2 regions of the Methylacidiphilum kamchatkense Kam1 genome follow, and region 2 is predicted to be linked to the other one. Evidence: riboswitches for the same ligand, from Rfam matches in the RefSeq annotation. Region 2 holds a riboswitch; the other holds the start of a gene.
What was found. A riboswitch is a leader RNA that binds a small molecule or an ion and turns the genes downstream of it on or off. The one in region 2 is predicted to bind fluoride.
Positions count from the first base shown of each region.

Region 1: another riboswitch for fluoride. It lies ahead of kam1_RS06535 (cation:proton antiporter); the one in region 2 lies ahead of kam1_RS00815 (efflux transporter outer membrane subunit).

Region 1 covers NZ_CP037899.1:1,381,078-1,397,069, reverse strand. Annotated here, with positions in the region: gene kam1_RS06565 (efflux RND transporter permease subunit) at 1-1,400, shown strand, start outside; gene kam1_RS10675 (efflux RND transporter permease subunit) at 1,437-2,264, shown strand; gene kam1_RS06560 (efflux RND transporter permease subunit) at 2,228-4,690, shown strand; gene kam1_RS10150 (hypothetical protein) at 4,760-4,930, shown strand; gene kam1_RS06555 (TonB-dependent receptor) at 5,639-8,338, shown strand; gene kam1_RS06550 (tetratricopeptide repeat protein) at 8,549-9,313, shown strand; gene kam1_RS06545 (dihydroorotate dehydrogenase-like protein) at 9,503-10,498, shown strand; tRNA gene kam1_RS06540 (tRNA-Leu) at 10,838-10,920, opposite strand; gene kam1_RS06535 (cation:proton antiporter) at 10,993-12,150, opposite strand; fluoride riboswitch at 12,195-12,274, opposite strand; gene dtd (D-aminoacyl-tRNA deacylase) at 12,377-12,814, shown strand; gene kam1_RS06525 (ABC transporter ATP-binding protein) at 12,901-13,596, shown strand; gene kam1_RS06520 (ABC transporter permease) at 13,601-14,392, shown strand; gene kam1_RS06515 (hypothetical protein) at 14,439-14,663, opposite strand; gene kam1_RS06510 (DUF4337 domain-containing protein) at 14,884-15,447, shown strand; gene kam1_RS10670 (hypothetical protein) at 15,479-15,832, opposite strand; gene kam1_RS06505 (DUF4339 domain-containing protein) at 15,835-15,992, opposite strand, start outside.
Region 2 covers NZ_CP037899.1:170,377-186,368, reverse strand. Annotated here, with positions in the region: gene kam1_RS00875 (methylated-DNA--[protein]-cysteine S-methyltransferase) at 1-445, opposite strand, end outside; gene kam1_RS00870 (ABC transporter substrate-binding protein) at 433-2,085, opposite strand; gene lpxC (UDP-3-O-acyl-N-acetylglucosamine deacetylase) at 2,424-3,290, shown strand; gene fabZ (3-hydroxyacyl-ACP dehydratase FabZ) at 3,320-3,727, shown strand; gene lpxA (acyl-ACP--UDP-N-acetylglucosamine O-acyltransferase) at 3,781-4,557, shown strand; gene kam1_RS00855 (beta/alpha barrel domain-containing protein) at 4,649-5,566, shown strand; gene kam1_RS10320 (sodium:solute symporter family transporter) at 6,058-7,110, opposite strand; gene kam1_RS10315 (hypothetical protein) at 7,125-7,325, opposite strand; gene kam1_RS10310 (hypothetical protein) at 7,403-7,714, opposite strand; gene kam1_RS00845 (phospho-sugar mutase) at 7,809-9,737, opposite strand; gene kam1_RS00840 (hypothetical protein) at 10,122-10,331, shown strand; gene kam1_RS10095 (hypothetical protein) at 10,372-10,530, opposite strand; gene kam1_RS00835 (DHH family phosphoesterase) at 10,782-11,765, shown strand; gene truB (tRNA pseudouridine(55) synthase TruB) at 11,801-12,514, shown strand; gene kam1_RS00825 (bifunctional riboflavin kinase/FAD synthetase) at 12,608-13,468, shown strand; gene kam1_RS00820 (DUF2165 family protein) at 13,580-14,110, shown strand; fluoride riboswitch at 14,251-14,347, shown strand; gene kam1_RS00815 (efflux transporter outer membrane subunit) at 14,484-15,992, shown strand, end outside.

The DNA of each region.
Region 1 (15,992 bases), 990 kb from region 2:
TCATTCTTTCTCATAAGGAAGTCGATAAAGTCTTTGGCGAAGTAGGAGGAATGATTCAAAGGACAGGAGCGACTGATGGGAATCTTGTAGACAGCGAAGTCAATGTTGGAACTATTTATGTCACCTTAAAAGATAAAAAAGAAAGGATACTTTCTCAAAGGGTTTTGATGGACACCATAAGGGAAGAATTAAATAAGATTAAGGATCTTCGGGCTACCCCACAAGATCTTTCTATTCGAGGATTTACCACTGGGAGGGGATTCCCTGTCGAATTGACTATTCGTGGGGAAGACTACAAAGTGCTGGAAAAAATAGTACAGGCAGACATCGAAGAAATGAAAAAAAGCGGCTATTTTGTGGATCTGGACACAGACTTTAGAGATGGAATGCCCGAAGTCAGAGTCTATCCCGATAGGTTTGCCGCAAACGCTTGTTCGATTCCCATTCAGAACATTGCTAATACAGTAGCGATCGCCATTGGAGGCATCGCCCAAGGACAATTCACTAATGGAGAAAGACGGTATGACATCCGGATAAGGTTACGAGGCGATGAAAGAGTAGGACCAGAAGATATCGCTCGGTTGGGGATCCGAACTAATACCAATGAGTTCATGCCCATAACTTCCGTAGCTAAGCTTCAGACTGTCCAAACCTATCAAACACTGACAAGAAAAATGCGAGAAAGAGCAATTACTATCTTTTCTAATGTTGCTCCAGGAAAATCCCAGGCTCAAGCATTGGCAGTGGCTAAAAAGATATGCAGCAAAAATCTTCCCAAAGGCTATAGACTTTTTCTAAGTGGTGGAGCTGCCTCCTTCGAGGAAACATTCCAAAGTCTCGTCTTCGCTATTTGGGTTGGCGTTGTGATCGCTTACATGGTTTTAGCCTCTCAGTTTAACAGTTTTGTCCATCCTTTTTCTGTGCTCCTTGCCTTGCCATTTAGTTTGAGTGGAGCGCTGTTGGCGCTATGGTTTACTCACCAATCCATTAACCTTTACAGTATGATTGGCCTTGTTTTGTTAATGGGTATTGCCAAGAAAAATTCGATTCTTTTGGTTGAGTTTACAAATCAGCTTAGGTATAAAGGGCTCTCTATTAAAGAGGCCATATTAGAAGCGGCCCCAATTCGACTTAGGCCTATCCTTATGACTTCGATGGCGACGATTGCTGCCGCCATCCCTCCGGCTCTTGCCTTAGGCCCTGGTGCTGAAAGCCGTATCCCCATGGCGATTACCTTACTTGGCGGTATTGCTGTCTCAACGGTGTTCACCTTGTTTGTTGTCCCTGCCGCTTATCTTTTACTTTCTCGTTTTGAAAAGTCTAGGCCCTTAATGATCCAGCCTCAGACTGCTGCTGTGGGAAAAGAAGAAGAAGAAAGTTTAGTAGAGAAAAAGGATTAAGCCTATTGATTGTGATTTTGTAAGCAAAGAGGAATCATGAGCTTTCCAGAATTTGCGATTCGCCGACCTGTAGCAGCTTGGATGCTTATGGCAGCATTGGTCTTTTTTGGGCTACTCTCTCTTTTTTCTCTTGGAATAAGTAGATTTCCAGATGTCACTTATCCCGTGATTACCGTAGTCACCCAGTGGCCTGGAGCAGCACCAGAAGTTATGGAGTCAGAGATTGTAGATCCTTTGGAAAATGTCCTTGTATCTGTCCAAGGAATCAAAGACATCGAATCGACTATGCTTCCAGGGATAGCCAATATCAAATTAGAATTTTATATCGATAAAAATATCGATGCAGCCTTGCAGGAAGTTAATTCTAAGGTCCGAAGCGTTCGTCTTCCCACAGATGTTAATCCGCCCCAAATTTTTAAAATCAATCAGGATGATAGTCCGATCCTCTGGCTCGCTGTCACATGGGATAGACCTCTTAAAGACCTCGTTCGCTATGTTGATAAATACATACGGGATCGGTTTATGCTTGTTCATGGCATAGGCGATATCCAACTTGGGGGCTGGGCGGACAGGAATTTGAGGATATGGTTGGATAGAAACAAACTTAATCAATTGCAGCTTTCTCCCACCGACATTCGTGACATGCTTCAGGCAGAAAATATGGAGCTTGGAGCAGGGTATTTGGAAAGTAAAACCAACGAAATCAATGTGAGGATTATGGGAGAAGCTAGATCAGAATACGAAATGCAGTCTTTAGCATTGAACCATAGAGCTGCAGGAGCTAGTGGCATTCCTATCACCGGGATTGGAGGCAGTCAGGGAGGGGAATGGGGGTCACAGGTGCTGGAAGCAATCAGTTTTTAACCAACCCAGCAATGACAAGTGCAGCATCAAATCTGCTTTCCAATACGCGGGGAGCTTCTTCCGTTTATATTCCTTTATCAACGGTGGCTTCCGTTGAAGATGGGATTATGGATCTAACCCGGCTTTCTCGTAGTGATGGCCAACCTGCCATCGGCTTGGGTATTCAGAAGCTTAGGGGGTTTAATGAAATTGCTGTGGCTAAGGAAGTCAAAGACCTTGTCAAAGAGCTTAAAAAAGATCTGCCTGAAGGGATGGCAATCGGACCGCGTTTTGATTCTTCGGTATATACCCAGGAAGCCGTTCATGAAACAGAATTTACTCTTTTACTAACTATATTTTTTACGGCTTCTGTCTGTTTGCTTTTTCTGGGTTCTTTTCGGACAACATTAAATGTCCTCTTTTCCATTCCCATTTCAATTCTAGGGAGTTTTATATTTTTCAAATTCCTGGGCTACACGCTTAATTTCTTTACGCTTTTGGCTTTGTCTCTGGCCGTGGGGATTGTTGTCGATGATTCCATTATGGTGTTGGAGAACATCACAAGGCATAAAAATTTAGGGAAAGACCCGCAGACGGCAGCTCTGGATGGAGCCAATGAGGTGTCGTTTGCTGCCCTCGCTGCTACTCTTTCGATCGTTGCGGTTTTTTGTCCAATTCTTTTTGTAGGTGGGGTGGTCGGAAAATTTTTGTCTCAGTTTGGTGTGGCTTTAAGTGTAGCAGTTCTCATTTCACTGTTAGAGGCCTTGACGCTTGCGCCCATGCGTGTGGCTGAATTTTTAAATGTAGGAAAAGAAGAAAAAAAGAATTATTTCGAAGTTTGGCTGGATAAAGTTTTTTGGGAATTTGCTCGAATCTACAGAAATCTCTTAAAGCTTGCCCTTCAAAAAAGATGGTTAGTGGTAAGCGTTTCTTTTTTGATATTCTTCTTGTCCCTGCGGCTCTTTCCCGCCCTCCATAAGGAACTCTCTCCTTCTGAAGACATGGGTATAGCTTTAATCCGGATTGAAACCCCTGTTGGTTCTTCTCTAGAACATACAGGAGAAAGAGTCCGCTTTCTTGAAGAGTATCTTAAACAACAGCCTTATGTGGCTCATGTCTTCAGCAGTATAGGCGGGTATAGTGGAGGTCAGGTTAACTTTGGAGCTCTTTTTATTACGCTTACTCCAAGAAAAGAAAGGAAGCTGCGGCTTCAAGAGATCCTTAAAATCTGGAGGAAGGAATTCAAAAAAGCTGCTTATCAAGATCTGCATATAAAAATTATCGACATTAGTCAGAGTGCTTTTAGCTCTAAGAGAGGGACTAATATCGAGTTGAGCCTATTGGGCTCTGAATATTCAGTTTTGAAAGAGGTATCTCAAAAAATTCTAAACGAGCTTGATAAAAGTGGAATGTATACGGATCTGGATACTGATTACCGGGAGGGAATGCCAGAAGTGCAGATCATACCGGATAGGGACAAATGTGCGTTAGCCAATATTTCGATGCAGCAGCTGGTTGATTCTGTCCGCTATTCCATTGGTGGTGCCAGGCAGGGTATGTATACCAATGAAGAAGACATTCGTAGGTATGATATCCGAATCCGATTCATCCCAGAACAGTGGAGAGAGCCAAAAGATATTGAAGATATACCGCTTTGGACCAATTATGGAGGAGAGCCTATTCATCTTAAGGATGTCGCTAGCCTGCGCGTCGTCCCCAAACTCATGAACATGACAAGAGAAAATAGACGTCGGGTGATTACTCTTTTTGCCAATGTGAAACCGGAGTATAGCCAGGCCAAAGCTCTCGACTATGCGATGGAAATTTGCCGAAAACTCCTGCCTCCTACCTATTCTGTCCAACCAGCTGGTGCTTCTCAAACAGCCAAAGAAACCTTTGGAGCTTTCCCCTATGCATTAGGCTTTGGGCTCATCCTTGCTTATATGGTTCTAGGCATCCAGTTCAATAGTTTTCTTTTCCCTTTGATCATTCTCTGTGCCATTCCTTTTTCGATCACTGGAGCCATCTTTTCCCTTTATATTTCAAAGCTTTCCTTGAATCTTTACAGTGGCATAGGGCTTATTCTCCTTATGGGTTTAGCTATGAAAAATTCGATTCTACTGGTCGAATTTATTAATAAAAAGAGGTTCGAAGATGGTTTAGATACTTCTGCAGCGATTCTTGAAGCTGCTTTCATTCGGCTAAGGCCAATTCTTATGACTTCGCTAGCAACGATTTCTTCAGCAATTCCTGCGGCTCTTGGACTTGGTCCTGGAGCAGAAGTCAGGGTGCCTCTTGTTATTGTAGTCATAGGAGGCATCGTTGTTTCTACTTCTTTTTCCCTGTTTGTGGTTCCTTGCATTTATAGTCTTGCAGCAAAGATTGGTGGAAAACCACCGGTGGATTTAGAAGAATGGCCTGAAGTCCAAAAAGTAGCTTCCTTATGAGCTTCTTTTTCCCCACTGCTTATCTTATCTTTAACAATAGATTTCAAAGGCGAATAGAAGATTAGAAAAGTGTATTTTTGGTTGGTAACAAAAGGAATAGAAACGGGCAAAAGTCAGCAGACGAATCGTCGTTGGGGTTTGCTTACTTTGCCTGCAGCAATCCCTATTTTTCTCTTCTGTGGTTGGAAGCTCAGGCATCTGTCGGTGATCAGTCCGCTGGGAGCCTTGTCTGGCTTGTAGAGTAAAAGGTTTGCCTGCGTAATCTGAATGCTGGAATCAATCTGAGGATTTGGATGGGAGTTTCATTTTCTTGAGCAAGTTGAGTGGAAAGCTCTTGAAGAAACATAGAAGAAGCTATTGGAATTGTTTTGTTTGGGTTTAGAGAAAGGTTTTAGAGTAGTGTGGCCGTACAATGTTTATTGATAAGAGAGCTAATTATTAGAAATAAAATTTTCTGCTGTTATCTTGGAATTGGCTGAATAAGAAGCATCTTTGCGACCCTTGTGGCCAACAAATACAGTTGATTGACCATGTGGCAAGGTTTAGGGAAATTTCTGCAGGAAAATTCGTCTGAAGGGTAAAATCCTGAATCTAAAATTGCTTCTACTTGAAGCTACCTTTGTGGACACCTTTCCCACTTTTAGACTTTACAATAGAAGCCTCTTCACAGGTATTTTTAAAAAGCATCCCCTTATCTCTGTCCTCTAATCTTTAGCTAAAGTCGTTCGTTTTTTATCAATATTCAGAATGTAAACTAAAAGTTACTGCTTATCTGTATGGACATCAAAAAGATAACAAAAATAAGATTGTCATAAAAAAGTCATAAAGTTGTCATAAATAATTTACATAACTGTCACTACCTTTTGTCTTTTTTTTAGAGTAAACAAGAGGTCGTGTTCTAACGGTTTTCATATCGTTATAATGTCTAGGAGGAATTTAGGAGGAAAAATGATAAGAAAGAGGAAAGAAATTTGGATAATACTTTTCTTTACGACCTTATTGTTTATAAATCTCAATCTTTTTGGTCTTGATGATGAGGATGTTACTACTAATAATCCATCATCTGATTCCCAATACAACGGAGAAAATCAATCTGGAAAGCAAAAATCCAAACAAAATTACATTCCAGTTTATAATCAAAGGGAATCGGCTAGTGGCAGGATCACAATGCCAGAGGTGACTGTACAAACAGAGGCTCCCCCAAGTGCAGTGGAAACCTTTGGTGCTCCGAATGCAGCGGTTCTTCCAACCGAACAAGGTCCTGTGTCCTCTACTTATGGGATACCCATGAGCGTAATGGATACACCCCGGCAAGTAACACCTGTTAATCCAACTATGCTTAAAGCAGCAGGAACGGTTTACCAGGGCTATCTTGATCCCTTGAGCGTTTCTCAGATTCTTCCGACAGCTTATACACAACTCAACTGGGGGATGGGCAATGCGATCACTATTCGTGGAAGGCAAGCACTTCCATATATAAACGGCATTGAAATGACTCTTCAAAACGATTCCATGGCTGGAGTTCCTTTTAGCTGGAATATGGTTGAATCAATGGACATTACTGAAGGTCCTGCCAATGCGGTTTTTGGAGCAACACAGCCTACGCCTGGAAGTGTGAACTATATAACCAAACAGCCCTATTTTGACAAGTTTAGAGGATATGTTTGGGATACCACAGGGATGTACAGCCAATATCTTTGGGGAGCTGATGTTGGAGGCCCAGTCAATGATAAAGTGGCCTGGCGTTTTAGCTATATGGGGCAGGAACAGGGTAGTTATTATAATAACATTTACAACAATCAGCAGAATTTCTATGCGGCCATTGGAGCCAAACCTTACGAGAATTATACAATCGATTTTTATTCTGATTTTGGGACCTATTCCTTTATGCCTCAGTTAGCTGATCAAATCAACAGGCCAACCAATGCCCTCATCGATAACGGACTGTATACCGCTGGAATGCTTCCTCCTGGAGCATTGGCTGGAACTTTAGTCAGTCCTTTTTTTGTGCCTGTAAACAGAAGAGCTGACATTGTGAATCCTGCAGGTGGGGGCAATGCGATGACTGGAATGCTTCAGCTTATCCAACGGATAAAAGTGTCAGATAATATTGAGATTGTGAACAATACCTTTGCTTGGTATACGCGTAGCTCCTGGATCGAACCTTCGTTGTATGTGGATGCTTATCTATCAGGGGATTATGAAGTGGATAACAGAACAGAAATTAGAGTGAATTTTGAAACTCCCTTAGAAGCTGCTGCTCCTGAGAAGGGGTCAAAAGAAATGAAAGAGTATAAAGAAACCTCCAAAAGCGAAGGTGATGAAGAGGTTAAAAAATCCTTTTGGGAGGGAGCTATTGGCGAAATGTTAATGCGGCATAACATTGATGCAGGCATTGAATGGCATTATCAAAGGAACCTTGACTATTTTGGCGACGCTTTTTGGAATGCAGGCAATGTTTGGAGCATGATGACAACCAATCCCTATAGTTGGAACGCCGTCTTTTTAGCACCCTTTGCAAAAGCTGTTAATAATCCAAAAGGACCTGCGGGTGGAGAATGGCAGATTCCTGGAGCTCCTCCTGGATGGTTTTATGAGCCTTTAAATGGCGCTTCTGGAAGTACGGATTGTAACTATTGGACGGTCAATCCCTTTTATCAGCATAATATTGACTGGACAAGCAAGTTTAGTCTGCTATTTGGAGCGAGAGCAAATTTTTACTTTGTCGACGCTTCCACGCCTCCAGGACCAGTTGGAGCTCCGTTTGCACACTTTAGCACAGCAGCTTTTGCTCCTCTTGTAAACATAAGCCCGGTCTATAAACCCTTTCCATGGATGACCGCCTATTTTGATTTTAACTGGCTGCAGACCACCAATGCTGCGGTCATTGGAGGATATGCTCCAACGTTTGCTCCAAATTCCTTCAGCGAGGTAAATCAGCTGATAGAAGGAGGAGTGAAGTTTAACATTCTAAAAGACAAGATGTACATCACCACTGCTGCTTTTACACAAAATCAGATCCTCAATAATTTAGGGTTTTTGCCTAATGGGGCTCCTTTGCCTGCTACCCCTACGAATGTAGAAGGTTTTGAGATAAATGCTTCCTATCAGCCTGATCGCCATTTTTGGGCAAGGTTGGGCTATATTTATATGAGAGCGGTTGAGGAATGGTCGGGTTTTCCTCCAGGACTTCATGGGCCTGGGATGAGACAGTTGACACCCATCCTGCCTTATTATACTGGAGTGCCTATAGCCGGAGGACCATTCGTCAATGGACCCTTTCCTATCTCTGGTTCAATGCCTTCCTCCAATTATCCTTTTATTGGTTTTCCTGACCAGTATTTTAGCGGTACTGTAACTTATACCTCTGACGTAGGCCTTGGAGTAACTCTTGGAGCCATTGTGATGAGTGATCAATACCTTAATTACTGGTATAATACAAAAATTCCAACGCAGTTTATATTAAATGCTCAGATCTTTTATACCCAGCCTAAGTGGGAGGCAAGGCTTTATCTGTATAATTTTACAGATGAAAAGTACTGGTTGCCTTTTGGACTTGGATCGGCAGGTTCGCGTGCTTTTAATATGAGCAGCATTATTGCTGGTTGGCCATTCTGGATTGAAGGAACAGTTGCCTATAAATTCTAAAACTAGGATAAAAGAACTGAAATAGAACAAATTTCACCTGGCGATTTTAAATAATAATCCTCCTTCTTCATCTTCTGCATTGGGTTTTACAGAAATCGCCAGGTGATTTTTTTATTATTCGAGAATCTTACAAGTATTCAGTATAATTTCTTTGTTGTAGGAAGAATAATAGGTTGATAATCTGGGCTTAGTGATTGCTTCGTAGATGATATGACAGGATGCTTGGCTTTTCTACTTGGCTTTTTGCTTGCAGCGCTTCCGACTGGATTACAAGAATTTCAAGCTGGCCTCAATGCGCAATATCATAAATCTTATGAAGAAGCAGTGGAGCATTATACGCAGGCAATCGATTCGGGGGAGCTTTCTAGGGAGACTTTAGCCATAGCTTATAATAATAGGGCCGATGTCTGGTTAGCTCTGGGGCATTATTATAGAGCTATTTCCGATTATAATAGGGCTATAGAACTCCATCCTCAGCCCGATTATTTTAATCGGCGAGGCATTGTAGAAGCCAAATTGGGTCAGTATGAAAAGGCTATCAAGGATTATTCTGAATCCATAAGAAGAAATAGATCCAATGCCTATGTCTATAACAACAGGGGTTGGGCTTTTTATAAAAAAGGAAATTATCTTCTCGCCATCAAGGACTTCGATGAAGCACTTCGACTGAAACCAAATTATGCGTTGGCTTTCGACAACCGAGGTTGGGTCCATTTTAGAAAAGGAGAAAGAGAGGAAGCTCTCTCGGATTTGAGTCGAGCTATTCAGTTGGAACCGAACAATCCAGAATTTTATAATGACCGGGGAATTGTTTTGACCGATTTAGGAAGGTTTGATGAAGCTATAAATGATTTTAATAAGGCGCTTAACCTAAAACCTCATTTTACAGAAGCCGAAAAAAACAAGGAAATTGCCTTAAAAGGGAAAAAAGGGATAAAGCTAGAAGCCCTTCATTCTCTCATTTATTGGAAATGAGGCAGCAGGGACTTGCTCTTCTGAGGCGTTAGCTGACGCAGCAGAGCCCATGCTTTGAATGAGAATTTGGAAGATTTTAAGGGATGGTTCACTGATTTCTAGATTCATTGAAAACCAGTAACTGTCCGAAGAGAAACAGACAAAATCTAGAGTTGCTAAACCCAAAAGAAACACTTAGGTTAAGAAAAGATGACTCTGCAGGTACAGTATCTAGGGCTTACTTTACGGTCTCCCTTAGTGGCTGGGGCTTCTCCTCTTTCCTCTTCTCTTTCAGGTATTCAGCAGTTAGAACAAGCTGGAGCTGCGGCCATTGTTTTGCCATCCTTGTTCGAAGAGCAGATTATCAAGGAAGCAATTGCTGAAAAACACTATACAGATTTGAGTGGTAAGTATGCAAAGTTTTCTGCACTTGAAGATTATTTTAGCCCAGAATCGTATCTTCATTTGATAAGAGAAGCAAAAAACAAAGTACAGATTCCAATTATTGCAAGCCTCAATGGAAAATCTCCAGGATGGTGGTGTCGATTCGCCAAAAAAATAGAAGAGGCAGGAGCAGATGCCTTAGAGCTCAATATTTTCTGGATGCCTACAGATATGGATCAATCGGCTGATTCCATCGAGATGTTTACACTTGATATTGTGCGTCTTGTTAGACAAGAGATCCAGATTCCCCTAGCTGTAAAAATTAGTCCCTTTTATACAAATGTAGGAAATATGGCAAAGAGGTTCCTAGCTGCAGGAGCGAACGGACTTGTTTTATTTAATCGATTTATGCAGCCTGGAATAAATACAGAAAAGATTGAAATTAAAAGCCAAATGCTATTAGGAACAAGCCGTGATACTTTTCTTTCTTTGAGGTGGATTGGAATCTTATTCGATCGCTTAAAAGTGGATTTGGCAGCGACTGGAGGTGTTATGGAACCAAAAGATGCTATCCAGTTGATTTTAGTGGGTGCGACCATCGTCATGCTTTGTTCTGCGCTTTTAAAAAATGGGCCTGAATATCTAAACGTCATGGAAAAAGGGCTTGTTAATTGGATGGATAAGCATGGCTATTCTTCTTTAGAAGAATGGAGAGGTTTATTGAGCCAAAAGAGATGTCCAGATCCTGAGACCTTTGAACGAGCCCAATATATCAACTCTCTTATTTTGGATAGGGAAAAAGAAAAGAATATCGGTAGTTAAAAAGAGGTTCAAGAGAGAGAAACAAAAGTTGTCAAACTGTTCTTTTTCGTCTCCTCTACAGAATAAAGAGCCTACCTTTTAATTTCAGTTATCTTCCTAAAGGCTATCAAGCATCAAAGAAAGAAATCCTATAAGTGGTTCCTGGTCCAATCTTTAAGTAGTTCTCCATTTATTTTTGAGAAGACTCTTATTGGATATAGTTTTGTTTTACTTGTGTTGCTTTTCTTTATGTTTTTTTTTAATTACGCATTTGCAACCCAAAGGCATTTGTTCAACCATCCAAAGGTTTTCATAAGGTAGAGAAAGAGAAGTCAAAAGAAAAAATCTTTTTGACTTTTGTGCCGGTGGAGGGAGTCGAACCCACACCCGGTTGCCCGGACCAGATTTTGAGTCTGGCGCGTCTGCCATTCCGCCACACCGGCAACGCTTTTAGCCAGAGAAAATTACATTATATATTTTTTTAAATCTTGTCGAAAAAAAACAATGCAGTTTCTTTATGTTCTTTTTTCCTTCAGATGATGCCAGGGAATGAAGAACCGATTCGCGACCAGCGTCGGGATAATAGCTGTGGTAATAATGACTGGAATTAAAATCGAATACTGTTTTTGAGAAATAATTTCGTGAGATAGCCCATAGAGACAGCAAATCACATTAAAGGTTAAACCAGTCGACATAAGTAAAGTAGTATAGGCTGCTTCTTGCAATTTCTTTCTTTTTACTAAAAAAGGGAAAATGCTAATAAATTTTGAAAGCTGTTGCAGAATAAAAAAAAGGAAAACAGGCAAAAAACTTTTTGTTAATTCAGTTAAATCGACAAATGATCCAGCTCTAATAAAATAAAAGGGAGTCAGCATGCCTAGCGTTACGGTACGCAGCCGTTTAATGAAATCATGGTGTTGTTCAATCGATCCTGCTAATGTCATGCCGATGATATAGGCTGGTAAGACAGCTTCTGAACCTGCCCATACGGCAATACCTCCAAGGGTAAAAAGGAAAAATAGGAGGTATTTTATTTCTAACTCTGAGGGTTTGTTTGCGTAGTATTTTAGAAAAACAGGAGTGATTTTGGGTAAAATGAGGGCACAAATGAGGACTGTTCCTGTTAATACTCCTGTTTTCCAACCGAAGGGAGCAAAAAGGAATCCTAATAGGAGCACGGAGCTAAGATCGTTGATAAAGCAAGCTACTAAGAGCCCCTTTCCGTAGCTTGTTTTGTTCAGTCCAAGTTCCAGAAGAACCGTATACATAACGGCAACTGAAGTAGCAGAGAGAGCAATTCCACCAAGTAAAGAGGCTCTCCAGTTCCACTGAAAAATGGCGTGCGCAAAAAATGAACAACTTAAGAAGGGGACAAAAAAAGTTAGTAGACCAATAAATGTAGCTTCCTTCCATTGTTTTCGAAAAGAAGTTGGATCGAGCTCAGAGCCAGCCATAAAGGTGAGCATAATGGCTCCTAATCCAGCAAGAAAAGTAATCCAGCCTTCTTTAGGATTGAGTCCAGTTTTGCCGAAGAGTATAGTAGCTAAATATTGGCCTAAGATACCAATTATTATTTCAATGAGGGCCGCAGAAACCCTAAACTGAAGAGCTAGCAATGCGGCGAGCACTGCTAAAGCCATCCAAAAAGAAGCTAAGAACCAAGTGTGCTCCATTGGAAAACCCTTCGTATGTTGCGAATCTTTTTCTTTAGCAAATGGTTGCCGTAGGAGTTATCACTTCTTAAATAAGAAGGGTTTTCCAAAATATTGGATGGTAAACTCCATTACCAAATGCTTTTCTTTAATAAGGAAAAGGAGGGGTGTCAAGACTTAGGAGATTAATTTTTTTAGCTTTCATTTTTTTTAATGACTATAAAGAAGAACGTATTGTCTTTGTAGAATGATTGGATTGATTCAGAGAGTAAAGGAAGCGGCTATCAAGATAGAAGATCGATTGGTTTCTTCTATTGGAAGAGGCATTTTATTGTTTTTAGCTGTGGAAAAGGGAGATGACGAAAAAAAAGCCGATCAGATGATAGAGAAAATCCTACAGTGCAGAATTTTTCCAGATGAAAATGGAAAAATGAATCGCTCGCTTCTTGATATTAATGGAGAACTATTAATAGTTCCTGAATTTACACTTGCGGGAGAATTTTTAAAAGGCAAAAGACCTACCTTTCATCATGCAGCTCCTCCAGAAGAAGGTAAAAAACTTTTCGATTATCTTGTGGAAAAAGCGGAAAGTAAACATGGCTTAGTCAAAAAAGGCTGTTTTGGAGTAAACATGACGGTATACTTAATAAATGAGGGCCCAGTCAGTTTTTGGATTAGGACATGAACTTTATATTTATCCGAAAGACATAGGCTAGGAAAAGGGAACGGTTGTTTGGTTTTATGTCCAAAATTGCCATAGAAGTTAAAAACTTGAGGAAAGATTTTGGGAAACTCGTGGCTATTGATCAGATTTCATTTTCGATTATGGAGTCTGAAATTGTAGGATTTCTTGGGGCAAACGGTGCAGGTAAAACCACACTAATCTATCTGCTTTTGGGATTACTGACACCCACTTCAGGTACCATACGCATCTTTGGCTTCTGTCCATTATCGGCAAGAAATGAAATCCTTTCCTTTTCCAATTTTGCATCTGGGTATATTAGTCTGCCTTCTAATTTAACTGTCCGAGAAAATCTTCTTGTTTTTGCTCGCCTTTATCGGGTGAAACAACCAGAGCTAAAAATAGACTTTCTTTTGGATCTGTTGGAAATTACACATCTGCAACATAAGGTAACCGGTTTTTTGTCTGCAGGAGAGTTGACTAGAGTTTGCCTCTGTAAGGCTTTGTTGAATGATCCAAAGCTGTTGTTTTTGGATGAACCAACAGCCGGATTGGATCCAAGCATAGCTGATAAGGTCTGTGAGCTTTTGTTAGAACTAAGAAAGAAATCTGGAGTTACAATCATTTATACTTCGCATAATATGCGGGATGTGGAAAGACTTTGCGATCGGATTATTTTTATGAAATCTGGAAAGATCGTCACACAGGGGATTCCTCTGGAAATAGTGCAGGAGTTTAAACAGAGAAATCTGGAAGAACTGTTTATAGAGCTAGCTAGGAAATAAATCCATGAGTCTAGAAAGAATATTGGGTCTATTTTTACGTTATACCTACGTTTATAGACGCAGTTGGATTCGAGTTTTAGAGTTTGTTTTTTGGCCCGTAATGGACCTTCTTGTTTGGGGATATCTGACTCTTTTTCTTTCTAATGCAGAGAAAAGCATTTCCAGCCCATTTCAATTTTTAATCGGTGCGATGATTCTTTGGGATGTGCTCTACAGGACTCAGCTGGGGATCACAGTATCTTTTTTAGAAGACGTTTGGTCAAAGAATTTAATCAATCTTCTTGTGACACCACTAACTATTCAGGAATTTTTTACAGCGATTTTTCTAGTGGGGATCTTCAAATCTCTTTTAATTCTTGGATTATTGGGATTTTTAGCGGCTCTTTTCTATCATTTCCATTTGACGCAGATTGGTTTCTATTTACTCCCACTGATTGGGAACCTTTTTCTAATGGGTTCTGCTTGTGGTGTTTTGACCATTGCTTTATTGCTGCGATGGGGACAGGCTGCAGAGTCTCTTGCATGGGCTATACCGATTCTTTTTCAACCGTTTGCGGCTGTCTTTTATCCGCTCTACGTTCTTCCTAAATGGATACAGCCCCTTTCGTTTCTTGTCCCTGCAACACACGTTTTTGAGGGATTAAGAGGTGGGCTACAAGGGACCTACTCCTATAGCCACCTCTTTTGGGCAACTTTTTTAAACTGTTGTTATTTAGGTTTTTCTTTTTTTCTTTTTCAGCGCTTTTTTTTAAGTGCTAGAGAAAAAGGATTACTGGTTAAAATTGGAACTCAATGAACCTTTTCGCTGTTCGCCCTATTTATGCTTTCTTTAAAGGCTTCTTTTATTTTAAAGAAAAGCTCGAACCCATTCCTTCTTTGAGCGGTAGAGGTTCCTTTTTCTGCTCCTTTATTTTCTTTTCGGAGGGGCTGGCACCAAGAAAACTACTAAACACCGTCGCACCAACAAGAGCCAGAATCCATCCTCCAAAAAGGAGGAAAAGTACGATAAATCCGACGAGTGTACCAATAGAAGAAACCAAAAAGGCAATAATATCATTTATATTCATAGATTCCTCCATTAATTAGTAAATATTATGAATAAAAGTACATTAAAAGCAAATAAGAATATATAATTTTTACTCAAAATGTGTGCGAAGGAAAAATACTTGAAAAATGTTTTTGAAAATCTTTTTATCTATATTTTAAAAAGAATCACAACCATTTTTTTCTATAAAGAATAAGTAATACTTTTTTTTAAATATATTAAAAAAATCGATTGTTCTATATATGACAGAAAAATCAATTGAAGAGAAGGCGTACGAAATTATTAATGAAAAGCTAGAAGAAGATCGAAGAAAGGAAAAGTGGCTATTTCATGTTTCTTTTTCGATCATTTTGATGGCTGTATTGGGAACGATTGTCACGGCGGATTCGGAAAATAGTGTGACAGAAGCCATTATATTGCGTAATGAGGCAGTTCTTTATCAGGACAAAGCGACGGATATGTGGAATTTTTTTCAAGCAAAATCCATGAGAGAGACGGGGTATCGTATTGCCAATATTTTAAATCCTCGGCCTGAATTTGAACAGGAACTGAAGAGGTATCAGAAAGAGAAGATTGAAATAGAGCAAAAGGCAAAACGGCTAGATGAAATGGTTGAGGAAAGAGTAAAAGCCAGCGAACGATATTATAGGAAACATCATATTTTCAGAATATCAGGAATTCTTGTTCAGGTTGGCATTGCTTTGTCTTCTGTTTCTGCCTTGATGAAGAAAAAAATGGTATGGTATTTAGCAATATGCCTAGCTACAGGAGGACTCGTTGTGTTTATAACAGCCTTGCTGCGATGAGGAGCCTTCTCAATCTGCTTCTAAAGGGATACTAAAATGGGAATATCCATTTTGTTATTTTTAGGAAGATATCCTTCATGGTAGTTTCTTTTTCTATGTCATGTTTTTGAAAGCCCCGGCTCGAGGAAATACCCAGAGAGTAAATGGGAGTTTGGAAATGTTTTTCTATTGTTTCTATGACATAAGAATAAAGAAAAGAAGCTAGGGTTTCACATTCCGTGGCGGATTTTTGCAATTCAGTGGTTGTATCTGCTTTCGGTTCTACAAGGATACAAAGAGATCCAGTAAAGAGATCTTTCCCATAGCCTGAAATTTTTTCTGTCCATTTCCCCTGATTTTCATAGGCCCCTATTTGGATTTGTAAATCTTCTTTTTCGGCTTTCAATTCTATAAAGCCGTAAGTTTCAGAAAGCCTGAAAAAAGAAGATTCTTATTTTGAAAAAAACCCTCGTAGACTGCGGGTAATTTTTCTATGGAAGGAGGGAGGTTTTGAGAAAAATCAGTTTCTAGCCTTTCTTTGAGCAGGGATAAAGTAGAAGCCTTAG
Region 2 (15,992 bases):
AATGGCCAATCAGGCCATTTTTTCTAATTACGCGATGACAGGGAATCAGCAGAGGCATAGGATTTCTGGCTAGGGCTGATCCAACAGCCCTAACAGCAAGAGGATGCCCTATTTCTTCTGCAAGTTGACTGTAGGTTTTTACTGAGCCTTTGGGAATTGTTTTTACCCGTTCCAATACCATTTTGTAAAAGGGAGAAAGCCCTTGAAGCAAAAGTTCTCCTTCAAAAATATCCCCGTTTAGTAGACTCTTGGACAGAAGTCTAAAAAGCATGGGCGATTGCCTTTGGCTTTCTAGAATCCATTTAGATAAGTGAGGAGTGCTTGGGTTGACAGGTTGGAGTCTTGCAGGTAGACCTTCGATTAGAATTATCCTCACAGGCCCAATAACACTTTCAAGAAAGATATGCTTTTCGAGTCGATTTTGTGTCGAAGTCATGGGGTCCATATCTCTTCTATATTCCAGACTAATGGCCCGATGCGGGGAATTTTTACATTCCGCCACCGGTTTTTCAATCCGACATAAGTATTGGGAGTTACCAGATAGATATACGGCTGCTCCTCACTCATAATTTCTTGGACTTTAAACCAGCATTGAATCCGCTTAGCCTCATCCAATGTAGTTAATTGTTCGACCATAAGCCTGTCTATTTCTGCTTCCCATGGAGTGGCAGGCTGTGGTTGATTAGGATACCACTGATGCAGTCTCCCTTTACTCATGAACACGGACATGCCATCGGCAGGGTCTCCTCCTCCCGTTAGTCCAAGCAAACAGGCTTCATAGTCGTAACTGTCACTAATTTTGGTTACGAGCGTGCCAAAGTCGATGAATTGCAGGAGCACTTCAATGCCTATCTGTTTTAAATTTTCTTTAAAGACGGTAGCCATGGCAGTGCGGATTGGATTTTCTTGATTGGTAAGAAGCGTAAAAGAAACTGGATGGTTTTCCTGATCAACAAGTCTGCCAGTGGCATCCCGGCGGAATCCTGCCTGTTCCAGAAGCTGCAAAGCAAGACTAGGGTTATAGGGGTACTTTTTAACATTCGGGTTATACCATTTTACATTAGCAGGGGTTTCAGGGCCCCAAAGCGGGGTCCCCCTGCCAAAAAGCACGCCATTAATAATCCCCTCCCTATCAATGGCATAAGAAATTGCTTGTCGGAAGAGTTTATTTTGAAACCACTTAAGCTTGTAAGGAATGACATAAGGAACATTGTTTTTGTTTTTACCAGGGTTCTGATTAAACCAAAGAAAGGAAGAAGCGGTAGAGGGACCTCTATCGTAAATGGTATAGTGATAAATCTTTTCTCCTTTTTGAACCCATGCCACGTTGTCTGGGCTGATGCCTTCGATGTCTGTTTGACCTGACGCAAAAGCAATCAAGCTGGCGTTAGCATCCTTGACGAATTTGACGATTAAATAATCGATATAAGGTAGCCGGATATCCCCATCGGCTTTTTTCCAGTATCTGGGATTAGCTTCTAGAACGATTCGTTCTCCAGGATTGTACGAAAGAATCAAAAAAGGGCCGCTGGTAACAATTGACTTAGGATCTTTTTTGGCTGTGCTGATGTTCCATTGGTTTTGTAAAGATCCATCCTTGAAATAGGGTTCGAGGATGTGTTTGGGCATCAAGGGAAAGCCTGACATGTAGCGTAAGAAAGGAGCGAAGATTTCAGGGGTTTGGATCTGAATGGTTTGATCATCGATCTTTTCTACTTTAAAAGGTTTTCCGTTGACAGAAAGATCATAGGCATTCCGGTTAGGGAATCGGGGATCGTAAATACAGGCAAAGCTAAAGAGCACATCATCAGCAGTCAGCGGCACCCCATCACTCCAAGTAAGTCCTTTTCGGAGTCGAAAGCGAAAAGTTTTATTGTCTGGAGCTATCTCCCACTGCTTTGCCAGCCCTGCAATCACATGATCTTCTATTGGATCATAGGAGAGCAGACTATCAAACATCAGATTAAGGAACGAAGCAGAAGTGGCATCTTCTGAGACCAGCCAATTAAAAGTAGAAGGCTCTGCGGCACTCGTTTCTATGAATATGCCTCCTGGTTTTCCTTTAGGCATGGAAGACGTTTCCATTTCCTCAAAGAAAGGATATGCTGGTCGCTGCGCCTTTTGGATATTTTTTTGCCGGTTACATCCTCCGGCTAGTAAAGAGAAAAACAAAAGAAAGAAAAGAAGCCACAACAGGGCTAGAGCATCCCTTTTCTCCCCTTTTTTTATTGTGTTAGACCGATGAAAGAAAAAAAAAGTTTTATAGGAACAAAAGCATTGGTGGCATCGCACGGAGTTAAAAGGTATCATCTTATTGAAAAAAACAAAATTGAACAAAAACGCAACAGAACAATCTTGCAAAAAGGACACTTTAGATCTTTTTATAAGAGAGGTGGAATCAAAAGGAGTTGATCGTTGTGATAATGCAAAGGACTATACGCGAACCGGTGAGCGTGGAAGGACTATCTCTACATACAGGGAATCCAGTCAGAATTGTCATTAAGCCAGCGGACGCTGACAGTGGCTATGTATTTAAAAGGGTTGATCTTCCCGATGAGCCTACCGTGCAGGTATCAGTTGATAATGTCAAGCAAACGGAACGAGCGACGACAATAGGAGAAGGAAACGTTAAGGTTCATACTGTTGAACATGTTTTAGCTGCTTTAAGAGGCTGTGGGGTGGATAATGCTCTCATTGAACTGAATGCCAATGAGCCACCGATTGGAGATGGCAGTGGCATGTTCCTGGTCAATGAAATCTTAAAAGTTGGAACGGTCGAACAGGACAAACCGGTTTCTTTTTTTGAGCTAAGGGAACCAGTGTGGGTGGAAGGAGAGGATGGAGCTTACATTGCCGCCTGGCCTGATCAGAATTTCTCGATTAGTTGTACCCACGTCAGTCACACAGGACTTTTTACACAGTATTTTAGCTGGAAGTACGATATCAAAAGTTTTGTGACGGATATTGCCCCCGCCCGAACTTTCGTCTTTTATGAGGAATTGGTTCCCCTTATCGAAAAAGGGTTGATTAAAGGAGGTAGTCTTGATAATGCGATTGTCATTAGGGGGGGAACAATTTACAGTCAACAGCCTTTGCGGTTTGAAAACGAGTTTGTCAGACACAAAATTTTTGACATGATTGGCGACTTTGCTCTCTTTCCCAAGAGATTGAAAGCCAGAATTGTGGCCGCTCGGCCTAGTCATTTTCTGAATGTCAAATTCATCAGAGAAATACAGAAAGCCTATAAGAATTATCTTTCCCATTTGATGCCCTTGAAAATATACCCGTAGGGGAAGGAGCATTAGATATCAATGAGGTAATGAAGATTCTCCCGCATCGCTATCCATTTTTAATGTTGGATCGCGTGCTCGGTTTTCAGGATGATGTCAAAGCCATAGGTCAGAAAGCGGTGACGATGAACGAAGCCTACTTTCAAGGCCATTTCCCTGGTCATCCTATTATGCCAGGGGTGCTCCAGATTGAAGCAATGGCTCAGCTGGCCAGTATCCTTCTGTTGAGAAAAGCAGGGAATGCGGGCAAACTCGGTTACTTTATGAGCGCGGACAAGGTGAAGTTTCGAAAGCCGGTGATGCCAGGCGATACGCTGATCATCGAGGTGGAAATGACTAAGGCAAGAGGAAAGATTGGAAAAGCTTTTGGAAAATGCTACGTCAACAAGGAGACGGTTTGCGAAGGAGAGCTTCTCTTTGCTCTGGTTGATGGTTAAGCCTACTGGTCGGAAGCGGTGGATCGTATGATAGAAAACACAATGAACTGGTAATGCAGACCTCTATTCATCCCACGGCGGTTGTAAGTTCAAAGGCGCAGATTGGCGCTGGAGTCGAAATAGGTCCCTATGCCTATATTGGGGAAGGTGTCCAGATTGGAGACTATTGCATCATTCATCCGCATGCCGTTCTTAAAGGACAGATTGAAATTGGCCCGGAAAACGAATTTTATTCTTTTTGTGTGATTGGTGAAAAATCCCAGGATTTAAAATATCAAGGAGAGCCTACCTATCTTAAAATCGGCACAAATAACGTTTTTAGGGAATTTTCTACCGTGCATCGTTCTACCTTTAAGGGACAAACGACTGAAATTGGTTCTTATAACCATTTTTTGGCTTATACTCATATTGCTCACGATTGTCGAATAGGAGACTGGTGTGTGTTTTCTAACAATGCCACACTGGCTGGACATGTTGTGGTCGAAGACCATGTCACGATAGGCGGTCTTTCGGCCGTACATCAGTTTTGTCGGATTGGGAAATTCTCGATGATTGGCGGCTGCACGAAGGTTGTTCAAGATGTGATCCCATTTTCTCTAGTTGATGGCAATCCTGCTAAGCTCCGTTCCCTCAACCTCGTCGGTTTGAAAAGAAATCATTTTTCAGAAGAACAGATTAAAAGCCTCAAGTTTGCCTTAAAACTGCTTCTGGATGGGGGATTAAACATTTCCCAGGCTTTAGAAGAATTAGAGAAAGTCACTGAAAAAACTCAAGAGCTTATGGCCATCATCCGTTTTATCAAGGATTCTGAACGAGGCGTTATTCGCTAGCGGCTTGATTCCATACAATCGTCTTGAGGCAAATACGAACTTGAAACTTTTTGGTTTCACTCCTTGTTTATTTCTAAAAGGAGGTTTTTTAATGATCAGTTTAGATGAAATCAAAGTGCCCCTGGACGTCCCTCAATCCAAAAGAGATAATTACAAGCGGATTTTTTTTGAGATCACCCAAGGATCCGGACGCCTGATGCTTATGGCTGGGGATCAGAAGGTGGAGCATTTGAACGACGATTTTTACGGACCTGGCATTTCTCCTGAAGATGCTGATCCTGAGCATTTGTTTAAAATTGCAAGCAAAGCACGGATTGGAGCCTTTGCTACACAGCTTGGGCTTATTGCGCGCTATGGAATGGATTATCCGCATATACGATATGTCGTCAAACTCAACAGTAAGACGCACCTAGTCAAAACAGCACAGAGAGACCCTCTAAGCCTTCTTTGGCTTTCCTTTGAACAGCTCGATTATTTTTTGGAAACCAAGTCAGTACCTATTGTCGGCGTGGGCTATACGATCTATCCAGGCAGCGAATTCGAAGCACAGATGCTTAGGGAAGCTGCGCAGCTTGTATTTGAAGCCCATCAGCGTGGACTAATAGCTATTATATGGGCATATCCTCGAGGGAAAGCAGTAAGCAACGAAACTGACCCACATCTTGTAGCGGGAGCTGCTGGACTGGGCGCATGCCTTGGAGCGGATTTCGTGAAGGTAAATCCGCCTTCAGTAAAAGAAGGGGATCCCAACCTAGCACTCAAAGAAGCGGTAGCAGCCGCTGGTAGAACAAGGGTTATCTGCGCCGGCGGGAAAGAAACGGCCGTCAAGGATTTCCTAAGCAGACTACATGGCCAGATCCATATCGGTGGTACTTATGGGAATGCCACTGGAAGGAATATTCATCAAAAACCCCTGAGCGAAGCGGTCGCTTTTTGTAATGCCATTGCTGCTATTACTTTTGATGGAGTCTCCGTGGAGGAAGCTTTCGCTATATACAAAGAATCGTAAGGGAAAAAGATGCCTCTTTTAGCTTCATCTAGTTTTTTCCCGGTTTGCAAGCAATCGCCCATGGGACTAAATTAACCACCTGAAAGGAATTTCTAGCTATTTAGAAGCTATCTTCCATGATGGGCGGTGGAGTCTGCTCGCCTCTGGACTCTGTTTCAGTACAGGCATTTTGCAGTCAGGTGAAAAACCAACTTTGGCCTAGCTAAACGAGTTTCTCAAAGTCATTCTGTAAGCTAAATTCACCGGCTCCCCCAAACCGCTCAGTAGGTGTTCTGAGCATTGGACGCAGCGGTACAGTCAGCCCGTAAACATCACAAGACAGGGAACTAAAAAAAAGTCCGCAATGGTCTTCTCAACAACTAGCCTCTCAGATGCCTTGTGCCATATAGGGATGGCACAGAGAGGAGTGGCCAGAGGCCAACGTTGTCTAGCTTCAACTGCAAGCTAACGCATCACATTGGAAAACGAGGAAGGCTCCTTTCGACAAGAGCCTACAGCTTGCGAGATGTGGAAAGAAGCCCATCTCCATTAGGGGATAAAGGAGAGTCACTCTGGGGGGAAATCTTTTCTTTTTCTCCAAATACTAGCCCAATGCAGAAGGTTGTTAGGGCTCCAATACATATTCTCCAAGGGAAAGCAATATGAGGTATAGGAAAGGGCATAAAAGAACCATGCGCATTAGTTTTTGAATCACCTCCAAACAGAGGGCCACTTAGAACCAATACGGCAAGAAAACCTGCAGCCATGGCGTAGGCATTTTTTTTGTCGCTGCCTCTTGTTCTAGTCAGTATCCCCAAAAGAAAAACACCAAGTAGTGGTCCATAAGTAAAGCCAATGATCCCAAGAATAATCGGTAATATCCTTGCTTCAGGTGAGTAGACGACATACATCGCTGTACCAATCCCAATAAGGGAAGTGAGAAAAGCAAAAAAAATGGTGGCAGCCCGCAGGATCGAAACCTTTTTTTTCTCATCGGTGATGACATTCATAGGGGGATGCATCCAATCCTGACAAAAAGAGGTGGCCAACGCATTTAAAGCCGCACTTAATGAACCTGTAGCCGTGGCGAAAATCGCAGCTATGACAATGCCCCGAATGCCAGAAGGGAGCTGAGTGATGATGAAATAGGGGAATATTTCGTTTGGATTTGCTGGCAGACCAGAATCGGCATGCGTCGAGTAGAAAAAAGATAACAAAAGGCCAATGGAAAGGAAAAGAAAACCGATCGGTATATCAGCAAATCCTGAAAGGATCAAGGAAAGCCTACTTTTCTGGTAATCTTTTGCCGTGAGCAATCGCTGGACGATGTCTTGATCGGTCCCATGCGTGGCCATGGTAGTAAAAGTCGAGCCGATCAAAGCCGACCATATGGTATAATCAATTGCCAGAATCACAAGCAAGTTTTCCAGGAGCCCTTTTGATGGGATAATGCCCATAGTAATCCAGGGTCGATCGATGAGTTTATGGAAAAGTGTGGGCAAGGGATAAACAAAAGAGAGTTTTTCTATCAGAATCCAGAAAGCAACAATACCGCCTAGAAGCATCACGGAAGCCTGGATCAGATCCGTCCAGATGACCGCTTTGATTCCCCAAGGGTGGTATAAATAGCCGTAAAAGTACTGATCAGAACAATGGAAAAGAAGTAGAGGGTCACTTCCTGCAATGGACTAAGAGATTTCTGGAAGAGTATTTGCGTGCCAACTACTAGAATGATTGCCGCTACATAGAGTCGGGTCCCCATGGCAAGAACCCGAGTCAAAAGAAAAATTGCAGAGGCAATCTTTTGGGTAAGTGGCCCAAAGCGAAGTTCTAAAAATTGGTAGATAGAATGAACCTTCAGTTGAAAGAAAGGCTTGATAAAAAAAAAGCGATTATCAGTCTGGCTAGGATGGTTCCTAGAGCAAGTTGTAAATAAGTGTAGTTTTGAAGGACGTAGCCTTCAGCAGGTGTTCCTAAGAAAGCCCCAGCGCTTGTTTCTGCAGCAATAATCGATCCTAGGATCGACCACCAGGGCATTTTTCTACCTCCAAGAGTGAGATCATCGTATTTTTTCTCTTGTCCATCCTTGCTGCTGAAAAGACCGATCCAAAAAATAAGGGAAAGGAAAAAAACGATGACTAGCCCATCAAGCCATAAGGATGTAGACATTAGCTCGTTTTCCGTTTTTCTTTGAAGTTCAAAGTGTCGAAAATAGACAGTGACATGAAACAGAATCAACGAACAAAAATCAGATTTGCAACAATTACTTACTTATTCTTCTTTTAACATCCCCTTGAATGGCTTCCCACCATTTATCCAAAAAGTTCTGAGCCTGTTCTTTGGCTTGCTGTAATCTGTTAGTAACTGGAAAGTGGGTAAACAAATAAAACTTTATTTTCGGTTCTGTTCCTGATGCTCGAACCACCAGCTTGTTGTTATTTTCAAAGAGAAAATGCAACATGATTTCCTTTGGAATGAGATCTCCTTCGCTATCATAATGGTCTTCCAGACCAAAATCGTCAAAGGATAGAAGTTTTTGACCAAGAAATTCCCTTGGAGGTTCATTTCTATAAGATTGCAGGATGGTGCCTATGTAGCCCGACTCCTCAGCCCCTTCAAAAGTTAAAGTCCCTAGTTTTTCAGCAAAATAGCCAAAACTATTGTAAATAGAGTCTAGATATTCTAAGAGATTCATCGATTGAAGGGCCGCCCATCCAGCTACTTCGACAAGTTCCAATGCCGCGCTGTTAGCATCCTTGTCCCTTACATAATCCCCACAGGAAGTCCCATAACTTTCTTCTCCTCCGCAGATAAAATATGTTCCTCTTTGGAGTTGCACAGCTCTTCTTTCTTCAAAAGGATGCGAGTCGTAATCCACAAGACCAGATTGCATCTCATATTTTAACAGCTTTGCACCAATATATTTAAAACCGGTGAGCGTTTCTACACACCGAACATGAAAATGCTCGGCAATTTTTTTAATAAGATCAGTCGTTACAAATGATTTAATGATCACAGCTCTGTGCGCATTTTCCGGAGTCAGAATGCCAAGTTCGAAAAGCTTGGAAGTTCTATAATAAGCAAAAATGGCAAAAATCTGGTTCCCAGTTAAATGAACGAATTCTCCATTTCGATTTTTTATTGCTGCTCCCATTCTATCTCCATCGGGATCGGTTCCGATGACAATATCGCTGTTTTCTACTTTTGCTTGTTGGACAGCTAGTGAAAGGGCAGCAGGATCTTCAGGATTAGGAGTCTTTACGGTAGGGAAACTTCCGTCTGGAACCGATTGACTTTGGACAAGGCTATAGTGGATTCCGTGCCTGTCGAAAAGCTTTGGAATGATTTCAATGCCAGTCCCATGCAGAGGAGTATAAACTACTTTTAATTTTTCTTTCGCGCTAGCAAATGCTTTGGGATCAAGGCAAATGGTTTCAACGGCTTTAATATAAGCTCTATCAGCATCTGGTCCTAGAAGAGTCAAACGGCCTTCGGCAGAGGACGTACATAAATCTGGAGAAGATTCAATCTTCTCCACTTCTTTTATGACTGCCGATGCGTGAGGTTCAATGAGTTGGCAGCCATCACGAAAGTAGGCTTTAAAGCCATTGTCATAAGGCGGATTATGGCTTGCCGTAATCATAATCCCACCATGCGCCTTCAACCATCTGACAGTAAAGGAAAGCTGGGGAGTGGATCGTTGAGACTCAAAAAGAAAAGCCTCTACCCCTACCTTTTGTAATTCTCTTGCACAAAGTTCGGAAAAATACCTAGAAAAATGACGAGAATCATGGGAAATGACAATTTTTAATGGTTCACCAGGAAAATTCCTCTTTAGGTAATTAGCTAAACCTAATGCAGCGCTGCGAACATTGCGATCGTTCATGCAGTTAACGCCAACGGCTGGAAATTGAGGAGGGCCATGGACGTCAGCGTTCCCTCGTTCGGCCTGAGTGATAACCCTTCCTATTGTCCTGCCACGAATACCACCGGTCCCAAAAGAAAGCTTTTTATAGAACCGTTCATTGAGCTCTTCCCAGTTGTTGGTCTGTACCAGTTCCTGAATAGATTCCTTTTCAATCGTTGTTAAATTGGTAGTGCTTAGGAAGGCATGAAGATTTTTGAAAGCTTCTTCGAGAAGTTTGTGATCCTTGAAGGCCGCTTCGATGGCATTGAGTAAAGAAAAGTTCATATATAGTGTTATCGTAAGAAACTATAAAATTGTTTTGCAAAATATTACGGATGCAATCCCTAAACCTCCTTATGCTCAAAAGCTAAGGACTTAAGGGAAACGGTTCTTAGCTCGAAGTCCAAGGCTAGTCAGCAAGGCAAATGTTCTTCCCCTTTCAACAACAACAACAACAACAACCCTCTAGGAGAAAAACTATCGAAAAGCATATACAAAATTGTAGTTGAAAGTCAACTGCTTTCACATCCCGCATTCGATGACCCTTCTCCTGTCGCCGATTCATTGTAAAACAAAAAAAAATCAGTTGAATCGCTGAGACTTAGAAAAAGACTCAAATCCATGAAAAAATGAAGATATCCCTCCTTAGCATTTGATCTTCTAAACAGGGTGAAAGATTCCTTTCCACAAAATCAAGAACATGGAATACTAGGTCCTGTTTCTCAGATTCTTGGCGTATTGCGATTGTGGTCCTGTGAATTGTCTCATGGACTGGTGAGATTCACTCGTGCAAAACTAGCAGTAGCTCTTCGAGTTAAAGCCTTAGGGAGAGTAGCTCTTTCTGCTGAGCTCCATCGACCCATAAGGACAAGATTTTAAAGGAGTAATTTTTTGGAAGGTTAGAGAACAAATTTATTTTTTATTTTTTTTCACCTATAATTTCAGACAAAAGACTGTGTTTTTCTTCAATAACTATTTTTTCTTTTTTTGTGAGTTTTCCCCAAGTAAAAACAGCGACAACTACCATAAATATAAGCAATACAAGAAAATCGAAGAGACGAAGTATAAATCTACTCATGAATTTCCTTTTTTCTTTGGTCCAAAAGCCTACCTAGGAAAAATTTTTTCAAACCGACTGTTTTATAGCAAGTAGAAACTTCCAACCGAACATTTTTCTATTGAGATACTGAATCGGTTTTTTTTCCTTTGATCTTTTTCTTCCCCGCCTTTACATTAGATACTTTTTAGAAGAAAGCAATCCAATCCGGCAAGTAAAAAAGAAAGCCTTGGATAGATAGAGAGTATCGATCTCCTTGAGACTCTTTTGCAATGAATATAAACCTGGACAACAACTCTGATTTATCTTCCCTCAGAACTTTTTTTAATGAAAATAATTCTTTTGTCATTGTATCACATTGTCGGCCAGATGGAGATGCTTATGGTTCAGCCATCGGGCTTGGGCTGGTACTGAAAAATCTTGGGAAAAAAGTTGATGTGTATATAGAAGAAGGTCTTTTAGAGCATTTTGCCTTTTTGCCTGGAGCCTCAATCCTTAAGACTCCAACAGAAGTTGCTCCCGAACCACAAACTAAAATTATCACTGTGGATTGTTCGAATATCAAAAGACCCGGTCCCTTTTTTGAATCCTGGAATCGGCAAGTCGATCTGAACTTTGACCACCATATCGACAATACTCGATTTGCCACCATCAATGTCGTCGAGCCACAGGCTTCTTCAAGCTGCGAAGTCATCTTTCGGTGTATCGAGAAACTCTCACTCCCCTGTCCAAAAGAAGCCGCCTCTAATTTTTATGTTGGGCTTCTAACCGATACCAATGCCTTTTGTTTCCGCTCTATCCCTCCAGAAACTTTCGAATTAGCTGCAAAACTTATCCGATTGGGTGCTGACCCAGAATTTTTATCAGTCTGCTCTTTTAGAAATTACCCATTGTCTCGCTTTCTTCTATTAAGAGAAGTTCTTAATCAGACTCATTTTGTCGAAGACGCCAAAATAGCCTATTACATTCTTACCGCTGACATGTATCTCAAAACTGGTTCCAATCAAGGAGAAGCAGAAAACTTCCTTTACTATCTGTTAATGGTCAAATCGGTTGTGGTCGCCTTCATGCTTGAAGAGCTATCCCCTAATCTTATCCGTTTAAGCCTGCGTTCCTCAAAAGACTTTGACGTTCGTCGAATCGCTTCAAAGTTTGGAGGGGGTGGACACATACGGGCTGCTGGCGCTCGCATTAAACTGGATCTGGAGCAAGCTAAAAAAACCGTTTTATCAGAGATCAAAGCTTTGCTTGACTAAACAGCTAAAACTACAAGTGTTTAAGGATAGATCACATGGATATTGACGGCGTACTACTGGTGGATAAGCCCAAAGGCTATACCTCCCATGACATGGTTGATTTTGTAAGGAAAAAATTCAACATCAAAAAAGTTGGTCATTGCGGTACTTTAGACCCAATGGCCACAGGGTTGCTTGTGCTTGTTCTTGGAAAGGCGACAAAGATTCAGGATCTGCTGATGTCGGAAGACAAACGGTATGAAGGAGTCCTCCGCCTTGGCCAATCAACAACCACTCAGGATTCCGATGGAAAGATCGTAGAAGAAAAGCCTGTCCCTCCTCTCTCTCTAGAAGAAATCAAGCAGGTCTTTGACCGGTTTGTTGGCGATTTCTATCAAATTCCACCCATGATCTCAGCCATAAAAAGTCACGGAGTCCCACTCTATAAACTAGCTAGAGAGGGAAAAGAGGTGGAAAGAAAACCAAGACTTGTCCATGTTTACTCCTACCAAATAAAAAAATGGGAATCGCCTTTTATCGACTTCGAAGTTTTCTGCGGGAAAGGCTTCTATGTCCGAACCTACTGTCATGACATAGGACAGGCTCTTGGCTGTGGCGGGCATCTCTTTTCCTTGGTTCGGCTTCAATCCGGCAATTTCAAACTGGCTCAAGCCCTTCGCTTTGATGCTCTTCAATCCATGCAGAGTCCCAAAGATTTATTAAACCATGTACTTTCTCTACCAGAAGTTTCCAGAATCCGCAGACAATGAGGGGGATCCATCTTTTCCTCTGGAAAAGAAGAGGAAATTTTCTCCCTGTTTACTCTTAATGAAAATAAGCAAATTGAAAATATTGCTATTGGCGTGTTTGACGGGATTCATCTTGGTCATCAGAAAATATTAAGAAGCTTACTTGCTCTAGGATCGCAAGAGAACAGTCTGGTCATTACTTTTGAACCACATCCTTTGGCAATTATCTCTCCTGAAAGGGTTCCGCCAAAACTCGTTTCTCTACAACAGAAGAAAACCCTTTTTGAGATCTACGGACTCAAACTCATTCTTTTTATCCGCTTTGATCAGCGATTAAGAGAACTGACAGCAGAAGCCTTTTTAATAGAACTAAAAAAAATATTCCCAAGATTAAAAAGAGTCGTGGTGGGAGAGGATTTTCGATTCGGATGGAATGCGGAAGGCAATGTTCGTCTTTTAAGAGAAAGGGGCCACCAATTAGGATTTGAAACCATTGTCGTAGCTCCTCTAGTGTTTCAAGGACAAACCATTTCCAGTACTAAAATAAGGAAAGCCATTGAAAGAAGAGATTTTAGCTTAGCTTCTCAGCTCTTAGGGCGCAGCTATCGGATCGAAGGCATTGTGGGAACCGGTCAGGGAGTAGGCAAAACAATCGGCTTTCCCACAGCCAATTTGCAGCATGTCGTCCAACTGCTCCCGCCTCCTGGGGTTTATGGCTGTCAGGTAGCCTATAATAAAGAGATTTTTATAGGTGTCGTCAACTATGGATGGCGTCCTACTATCCAGGAAGAAGGAAGGCTGAATCTAGAGGTTCATCTGATAGATTTTGAAGGCAACCTTTATGGACAAACGCTTTCCTTATTCAATTTTCATTTTATCAGAGAAGAAAAAAAATTCCTTTCGGTCGAAGAACTCAAGCAGCAGATAGCCACAGATATCGAAAAAACAAAAAGTTTTTTCTATGATCCTATCTGAAGAACCCATAGCATACCTAGGGAATAGCTGACTAAGCTATATCCAAGCGCTTTTGGAATTTGGTTGATGAACGATAAAGAAGAGGAAAAAGCCAACTGTCTTATCTAGCTCATGTCCAATCAGTCATCTTACAATTATTCGTTTTTTCAGGCCGCTATCAGGCTTTCCAAGATCCTCATCCTTTTGTTCTTTTCCCTCTATTTTCTTTTAATAGCCCTGAACAATCTCTTGGATTATGAAACGAACTATACCTACCTTCGGCATGTCTTGCTTATGGATACCATTCCAAAAGCTTCTCATCTCCATTCCCGGGCTTGGAACTCACCCTTTCTCTTTTCTTTAGTCTACAATAGTCTCATTCTATGGGAAAGCCTTTGTGGGACGGTGCTTCTCATAGGAACTTTTTTTCTTTTTAAGAACCTGTTCCAATCACCGATCGCTTTTCAAAAAGCCAAAAGCGTAGGCATTGTCGGGCTTAGTCTTGGGTTGATCCAATGGCTCTATTTTTTCATCCTTGGAGCCGGAGAATGGTTTCAAATGTGGCAAAGTAGCAATTATAATGGCTTACCTCAAGCTTTTAGAATGTCTATTTTAATCCTCGTTTTTCTTCTCTATTACGTACAGGGAGAGCCTGATGCCTAAGAGTCTTTAATTGATAGAGAACCCTCCTATTTTCCTTAGAACAAGAAGGAACAGGAAGACTGTTTGTGTTTTTTTTTTAAAATTTTAAAAAAATTTTTGACAACTGATTCATAAAAGAATATTCGCTAGCCAAAAGTAATTAATTATCTGGCAATGGAGTTTGCCAGCCCGTGTTTTCGAAGTGTTTTGGGCAAACCCCTTTTCTTTTTAGGAAAAGGCGATAACTCCTACTTCAACGAACAGGGCTGCAAACACAATGAGATCGGGAAAAAATGGTAAAAAGATAAAGCAATCCATTCATAAATGTCTTTTCTTTTTGAATAAGCACCAGAAGGCATCAGCTTTTGCCTTATCCATCCAGAAGATCCTTTTCTTGAGCTCTGTTCTCGTTTTTCATAGCTGCTCGGTGGGTCCGGATTATAAACCACCAAAAGTCGATGTCCCCTCTTCCTGGAAGTGGGGAGAAGAAAAAAAGACAGCCAATAAACCGAAAGAGCCCCTTGCTTCGAAAACTGCTAGTCAGTCAAAAAACACCATTGATCCCCAAAGTGTGGACTCCCTAAAAAAAGCGATAGAAGAAGCCAAGAAAAATCCTGGAAAGTGGAAATTAGCAGCACCTAAAGATTTCGTCAAAAAAGGCGAATGGTGGAAGATTTTCAACGATCCAGTACTCAATCAACTGGAGGCTGAAGCGGAAGCGGCTAATCAACAGATTAAAATGGCAATGGCTAATGTCATTGAAGCGCGAGCAGGAGTAGGAGCAGCCTTGAGCGCTTTTTTTCCGCACACCAATTTCACTCCAAGTTATCAGCGCTGGAAACTGAAAACGCATCTGCCTTGGCTTCCCTTTATTCTACCTGAACCTATTTTTTCAACTGTTCCAATAAACGGCCTTCCTGCTGGATCCATCATTGGAACCACTCACTATTATGGATTTCAGCCTACGCTGAATATGTGGCAGGTCTATCTTAATTCAAATTGGGAACTTGATATTTGGGGCAAATTAAGAAGACAACTAGAGGCAGCTAAAGCAGAAGCTCAAGCTTCGCAGGCAGAATTAGAAGGAGCCAGACTAACAATCCATGCCGATGTGGCTCAAGCCTATTACCTATTGAGATATCTAGACAGCCAACTTGAAGTCATGGAAAGAATGATCCGAGTCTATGAAGATAATTTAAAAAGAGTAGAAATCAGATATAAAAGTGGGTTATCCAATGAACTAGATCTAGCAAGAGCAAAAACAGATCTTTCACGGATTAAATCCCAATACATCGCTTTAGAAAGCCATAGAGCAAAAGTGGAAAATTCGATTGCTCGGCTTCTTGGTCAACCCGCCTCCACTTTTCATTTTCCTCGAAAACCACTGAAAGAAGAACCTCCAGAGATTCCCACAAGTCTACCATCGGAAATCCTCGAGCAAAGGCCAGATATTGCTCAAGCTGAAAGGGAAATGGCAGCAACCAATGCTATGATTGGCGTTGCCTACGCCGCCTATTTCCCTTCGGTCAATCTGAATGCGTATTTTGGATTTTTCAATACGGATTTTGGTCAACTCTTTACTTGGCCATCGAACTCCTGGATTTATGGCCCATTAATCGATTTACCTATTTTTGAAGGAGGAAGGCTTTTAGCTAATCTCATGCAGGCTCGAGCCGCTTATGAAAAAGCCGTAGCTTCCTACAGGGAAACTATTCTGTCTGCATTCGAAGAAGTTGAAAATGCACTCATTGGTGTCCGGCTCCTAGAAGAAGAACAAAAGGTTGAAGATGAGCTGGTAGAATCGGCAAGAAAACAATACGACCTTGCAATGGATAGGTTCCAAAGGGGGCTTTCGCATTATATCGAAGTGGATACAACAGAAAGCCTCTGGCTTAATGCTATC